3 regions of the Allobosea sp. 2KB_26 genome follow, and region 2 is predicted to be linked to each of the others. Evidence: predicted binding sites of a transcription regulator. Region 2 holds the regulator's gene; each other region holds the start of a gene.

Region 1 (2,199 bases), on a different contig from region 2:
GGACGCGGCCGCAGGATCCGATCGACCATGCTGTCGGGCTCGTCGAACTGGCAGGGCTTGGCCAGGAGGTCGGGCCGGACCGGCCGCTCGCGATCATCCATGCGCGCGACGAGGCCAGCTTCACCGCGGCCGAAGCCCGGCTGCGGCAGGCCTATACACTCGGCGAGGACGCGGCCGGACACGGTCCGCTGATCGCACAACGCATCACGGAGACTTCAGGATCATGAGTCTGCTTCTGGCAATGACCGGCTGGCATGTCGAGGATTGGCGGGCGCGTTTTGCCGCCCTGCTGCCGGAGCTCCCGGTCGTCACGCTCGGCGAGCCCTTCGACCGCCGCGCCGTGCATTACGTCGCGAGCTGGAAGCATCCCGAGGGGAGCCTCGCGGGCCTGCCCAATCTCGCCGCGATCTTCTCGCTGGGTGCCGGCGTCGACCATATCTTCGCCGATAGCCGCCTGCCGCCGGTTCCGATCGCGCGCGTGGTCGATCCTGATCTGACGACGCGGATGAGCGAATACATCGTGCTGCACTGCCTGATGCATCTGCGCCAGCAGCGCCGCTACGACCGTCAGAAACTCGCCAAATCCTGGGAAGACGACCGCAACCAGCCGGCGGCCCGCTCGGTGCGTGTCGGCGTCATGGGGCTCGGCGAGCTTGGGCTCGACGCGGTGCGAAAACTGCAGGTTCTCGGCTTCGACGTCGCCGGCTGGAGCCGCTCCCCGAAGAGCGTCGACGGGCTTGCCACCTTCGCCGGGGAAGACGGCATGGCAGCGTTCCTCGCTCGCACCGACATCCTGGTCAGCCTCCTACCGCTGACACCGGATACGCGCGGGGTCATCAATGCAAAGCTGCTCGGCGGTCTGGCGCAGGACGGGCGGCTCGGCGGGCCGTTCCTGATCAATGCCGGTCGAGGTGGATTGCAGGTCGAGGCCGATATCCTTTCCACGCTTGAATCCGGGACGCTGAAGGGGGCGACACTGGACGTGTTCCAGAGCGAGCCGTTGCCGGCCGATTCCCCGCTCTGGAGCCACCCGGCCGTGACCGTGACACCGCATAATGCCGCGATGTCGGACCCCGAGGCGATCGCGACGCTGATCGCGGCGCAGATCCGCCGGCTGCAGGCCGGCGAAGCGCTGGAACATGTCGTCGATCCGACACGGGGTTACTGAGCGGCCTGCCGCGCAGTCACGCAAGCGTCATGGCACCGTCGTTGTGCTGAGATGCTGCACGCCCAAGCCGGCGCGGTCTTCTTACCCGCGCCGGAGTGACCCATGCGCCTTGCCCTCGCTGCAGCCCTGCTGCTGTCCTCGACCATGCTCGCCGGTGCGCAGGACGCACCGAAGGAATTCCCCGCCAAGCTCGCCGGCCATGCGCTCCTGCCGGCCAACACCATCATCCCGGCCCCGGCCGATGCGCCGGCCGACCTCAAGGTTTCCGGTAAGTTCGTTCAGCCCGGCAAGCGCGTCGAGGCCATCGGCACGGTCATGGGCACGTCGGGCGGCCGTCCCTCCGGCCTGTCCACGCCATTTGCCGGTCAGCCGGTGCAGGGCTTCTCCGGCATCCGCTCGCTCGGCAATGGCGAGTTCCTGGTGCTGACCGATAACGGCTTCGGCTCCAAGGTGAACTCGCCGGATGCGATGTTGTTCTTCCATCGCCTCAAAGCCGATTTCAACGGCGGCAAGATCGAACGTCTCGCGACCACCTTCCTGCACGATCCCGACAAGAAGGTGCCGTTCCGCATCGTCCACGAGGGCACCGAGAAGCGCTATCTGACGGGCGCCGATTTCGACCCCGAATCCATCCAGCCGATCGGCGGCAAGTTCTGGATCGGTGAGGAATTCGGACCCTACCTGATCCGCGTCGACGCCGACGGCAAGGTCGAAGCGGTGTTCGAGACCACGGTCGACGGCAAGCCGGCGCGCTCGCCCGACCATTACGCCGTGACGACACCTGGCGCGCCGAACCTGCCCGTCGAGTTCAATGTACGCCGCTCCAAGGGCTATGAGGGCATGGCGGCCTCGCCGGACGGGCGCTTCCTCTACCCGCTGCTCGAAGGCCCCCTCTGGAACGCCGAGACCAAGGGCAATGAGGAAGTCGACGGCAAGGAAGTGCTGCGCATCCTCGAATTCGACGTGCAGAACGAGAAGTGGACCGGCCGCTCCTGGTTCTTCCCGCTCGAGCAGAAGGGGCTGGCCATCGG
Region 2 (2,199 bases):
GGACACGCCGCGATGACTGATCACATCGTCCGCTCATATGACGCCGATCTCGAGGGGATCCGCCGCAGCCTTGCCGAGATGGGGGGCATGTCGGAGCGCATGCTCGGCGATTCGACGGTCGCCCTGGTGCGCCGTGATACCGGATTGGCACAGAAGGTCATCAGCGCCGACCAGCGCCTCGACAACCTGCAGCGTGAGGTCGAGGAGAAGGCGGTCCTCACCATCGCCCGGCGCCAGCCGCTCGCCAACGACCTGCGCGAGCTGATCTCCGCCATTCGCATCGCCGCCGATATCGAGCGTGTCGGCGATCTCGCCAAGAATATCGCCAAGCGCGCCGTTGCGATCTCCGGCCAGTTCCAGCCGCCGTCGCGTGCGGTCGTCGGCCTCGAGCATATGAGCCGCCTGGTTCAGGCCCAGCTCAAGGACGTGCTCGATGCCTATGCCGTCAGCAATGAGCAGAAGGCCATGGAGGTCTGGCGCCGAGACGACGAGATCGACGCGCTCTATACCTCGCTCTTCCGCGAGCTGCTCACCTATATGATGGAAGACCCGCGCAACATCACCTTCTGCACGCATCTCCTGTTCTGCGCGAAGAATGTCGAGCGTATCGGCGACCACACCACCAACATCGCCGAGACGATCCACTATCTCGTCACGGGCGAAGCCTTGGACGCAGCCCGTCCGAAGCTCGACACCACCAACATTCTTCTGGACGCCGCCACCGGTGAGTGACCGGCGCCCGACACCTTTGGGACCGAGTGAGACATGCCTGCACGCATCCTGATCGTTGAGGACGAAGAGCCGTTGACCCTGCTGCTGCGCTACAATCTCGAGGCCGAAGGCTTCGAGGTCGATAGCGTAGCGCGTGGCGACGATGCCGAGCTGCATCTGCGCGATCATACGCCGGACCTCGTGCTGCTCGACTGGATGCTACCGGGCCTTTCCGGCATTGAGCTCTGCCGGCGGCTGCGGACCCGTCGCGATACCGAGCGAGTGCCGATCATCATGCTCACGGCCCGCGGCGAGGAGACCGAGCGTGTGCGCGGCCTTGCCACCGGGGCTGACGACTATGTCGTCAAGCCTTTCTCGCTGCCCGAGCTGATCGCGCGCATCCAGGCGCTGCTGCGCCGCGCCAAGCCGGGTCATGTTGCCGGGCTGCTGGCCGCCGGCGATCTTGAACTCGACCGCACCACCCGCCGTGTCCGCCGCTCAGGGAGCGAGTTGCATCTCGGCCCGACCGAGTTCCGCCTGCTCGAGTTCCTGATGCAGGCGCCGGGTCGGGTCTATTCCCGCGCCCAGCTGCTCGACGCGGTCTGGGGTCGCGATGTCTATATCGACGAGCGCACTGTCGACGTCCATGTCGGCCGCCTGCGCAAGGCGATCACCCCCGACAACGCCAAGGATCCGCTGCGGACCGTTCGTGGCGCCGGCTACGCCTTCGACGAGACCTTTGCGCGGAGCTGAGACTTGGATCGTCGGGCCGGATATCGAACCCGGCGCGATGATCTGATCGTCTATGTTTGCATCGGCTTTCCCGAAAGCCGCAATCCACTTTTCGGGCCGATACTCTAGCGCGGCCCTGCGATGATGACCGCCGCGCCGGCGAGGCAGATCAGCCCGCCGGCAATGTCCCAGCGGTCGGGGCGAAAGCCCTCGACGACCCAGAGCCAGGCGAGCGAACTCACGATATAGATGCCGCCATAGGCGGCATAGGCGCGTCCGGCCATTTCGCTCTCCGCCAGCGTCAGCAGCCAGGCGAACAGGGCGAGGCAAACCAGTCCGGGCACGATCCACCAGATCGGCTTGCCGAGCCGGAGCCAGCCCCAGAACGCGAAACAGCCGGCGATTTCGAGAATGGCTGCGCCAAGATAGGCGGCGATGGTCGGCATGGTTCGTCCTATCGATGGCCCGCGCGGCGGGATTACCCTTGACCGCAGGCCGCGCGGACGGCAAGCCGGACCGATGTCCTCACATCACATCGCCATCATCGGAGCAGGGCCGTCCGGGCTGATTGCGGCCGAGCGCCTCGCAGTGGCCGGCCATGCGGTCACGATCTACGATCGCATGCCCTCGCCGGCTCGCAAATTCCTGCTGGCCGGGCGCGGCGGGTTGAACCTCACCCATTCCGAACCGCTCGACAGCTTCCTGGCCCGCTATCGCGATGCCCGAACCTGGCTGGAGCCGGCCATTCGTGCCTTC
Region 3 (2,199 bases), on a different contig from region 2:
TCGGCGATCTCTTCCATTCGGAGTTCGCGCAGGCCGGCCAGCATGCCGAGAACCATCGCGCGCGAGGTTTCCTCGCCCATGGCGAAGGCCGAGGAGGAGCGGCGGCGGAGCGCGTCATAGACCAGCGTCGCAATTGCGGCCCGATCCTTCGACCCGGCAAAGCGCCGCGACAGACCCCAATCCTTCAGAGCGTCGGATGCCGGCCGGCGGCGCTGGATGATATCGTCCAGCACCTCGATGGCGGCGCTGATGCGGGCGGCAGGGGTCATTGCGTCGTTCCGTCTGGTGCCGGCGTCTCCGGCACAATCTCGGCGCTGTGGTGTCATATAGACGAGGCAGGGGCAACAACGTCTCGACCGGATACTTTGAAGCAGAGATATGTCTCGCACATTCCGTCCGCGTTGAGCCACTGTCGCGCTCCGTGGTCCATGGGCAGGCAGAGGCCGCCAGTCATCCGGAAAGGCTGGCGGAAGACTTCCCCGATGTGGTCATCCGAATGCAGAGCCAGGTTTCCTCGGGGCACAATCTCTACCGGATGGCGACCCGGCAAAGGAGACCGGCCGCCGTTGCTGCGCGCAGCCTGAAACTCGACGCATTATCATGTGAAGCCGTCTGCTTGACGAAGCGTCGTCATCAGCGTCACACGGAGTTTGATCGCTCCGATCAAGTGGAAACCACGCCATGCAGAGCCTCTGCCGAATCACGCTTGCCGGTCTTCTGAGCCTTGCCCTCACCGCCTGCGCCACCACACCGCCGCCGGACCTGACCCCGCCTCCCCAGAAGAGGCTCGATGCCAAGACGACGCTCGAAAACAGGCGCTGAGCCCGGCGCAGACAAAGGCGCCGCTCTGGCCCGGCCGGGCGACGCCTCTGCCGCGGCTTCCATCCTCGTCCGGCCGGACGCGCCACGATACAGACCGGACGGGCAGCGCCCCGCGCCTCGCCTAAAAGTTGTCGTGGCGTAAGAAGACCACTTCACGGAGCTGTCATATCGTCTGATCATGGTCGCGCGCTCTTGCCGCGATCAGGGAACAGATCCGATGAAACAGACGCTTCTTTCGGCCACGATGCTGGCCGCTCTTGCCTGCGGCGGCCTTGCTGCCACATCGCCCGCTTTCGCCCAGCCCGTTCCGACGCTCGATGGGAAGAAGCCTCTCATCGTCGGTCACCGCGGTGCCAGCGGCCACAGGCCCGAGCACACGCTCGAATCCTACAAGCTGGCGATCGAACAGGGCGCCGACTTCATCGAGCCGGATCTTGTCGCGACAAAGGACGGCGTGCTCGTCGCACGGCACGAGCCGATGCTGAGCGGCACCACGGACGTTTCGGGGCGGCCGGAATTCGCAACTCGCAAGACCGTCCGGAAGGTCGACGGTGTCGACACCAATGACTGGTTTGCCGGTGATTTCACCCTCGCCGAGATCAAGACGCTGCGCGCCAAGCAGGCGATGCCCGATCGCGACCAGTCGCATAATGGCAAGTTCCCGATCCCGACGCTGCAGGAGATCATCGATCTCGCCAAGGCCGAAAGCAGCCGGACCGGCCGCACCATCGGCATCTACCCCGAGACCAAGCACCCGATCTTTCATGCCGCGATCGGGCTGCCGCTCGAGGACCGCCTGCTTGACCAGTTGAAGGCGTCCGGCTGGACCGAAAAGTCCTCGCCCGTGATCATCCAGAGCTTCGAGACGGCCAACCTCAAATATCTGCGCGGCAAGACGCAATTGCGTCTTGTCCAGCTCGTCGATGCCGATGACGTCGACAAGGATGGCGGCATCGTGCTGGCCGCGCCCTTCGACAAGCCCTACGACTTCGTCGTCACCGGCGACAAGCGCACCTTCAAGGATCTGGTCACGGCCGACGGGTTGAAGGAGATCAAGACCTATGCCGACGGCGTCGGGCCATGGAAGCCCTATATTCTCGCCGGCAAGCAGACCATCGGCGAGGACGGCAAGCCGAAGGATCTGAATGGCGACGGCAAGATCGACGAGCAGGATCGGGTGCTGATCGCGCCGACCAACGTCGTCAAGGACGCGCATGCGGCCGGCCTCTTCGTCCATACCTGGACGTTCCGGAGCGAACCGAAGCGGCTGACCTCGAACTTCAAGGGCGATCCCGCGGCCGAGTACAAGGCCTTCTTCGATCTCGGCATCGACGGGCTGTTCTCGGACTTCCCCGATGCCGCCGTGAAGGCCCGCGA

The links. Region 2 encodes PhoB, which activates phosphate uptake and scavenging genes when phosphate is short. Its sites were predicted from a motif close to TGTCATNNANCTGTCAT; they were not measured.
Region 1: the regulator PhoB is predicted to act here: its motif matches at 1,194-1,210, upstream of AB4099_RS30660 (esterase-like activity of phytase family protein).
Region 3: the regulator PhoB is predicted to act here: its motif matches at 973-989, upstream of AB4099_RS34885 (glycerophosphodiester phosphodiesterase).

What each region holds. Positions count from the first base shown of each region.
Region 1 is NZ_JBFRHE010000020.1:39,281-41,479, reverse strand. It holds gene deoA (thymidine phosphorylase) at 1-227, shown strand, start outside; gene AB4099_RS30665 (2-hydroxyacid dehydrogenase) at 224-1,168, shown strand; gene AB4099_RS30660 (esterase-like activity of phytase family protein) at 1,271-2,199, shown strand, end outside.
Region 2 is NZ_JBFRHE010000004.1:483,726-485,924, forward strand. It holds gene phoU (phosphate signaling complex protein PhoU) at 13-732, shown strand; gene phoB (phosphate regulon transcriptional regulator PhoB) at 766-1,464, shown strand; gene AB4099_RS15690 (YnfA family protein) at 1,569-1,889, opposite strand; gene AB4099_RS15695 (TIGR03862 family flavoprotein) at 1,963-2,199, shown strand, end outside.
Region 3 is NZ_JBFRHE010000043.1:4,724-6,922, forward strand. It holds gene AB4099_RS34875 (RsmB/NOP family class I SAM-dependent RNA methyltransferase) at 1-269, opposite strand, end outside; gene AB4099_RS34880 (hypothetical protein) at 682-822, shown strand; gene AB4099_RS34885 (glycerophosphodiester phosphodiesterase) at 1,040-2,199, shown strand, end outside.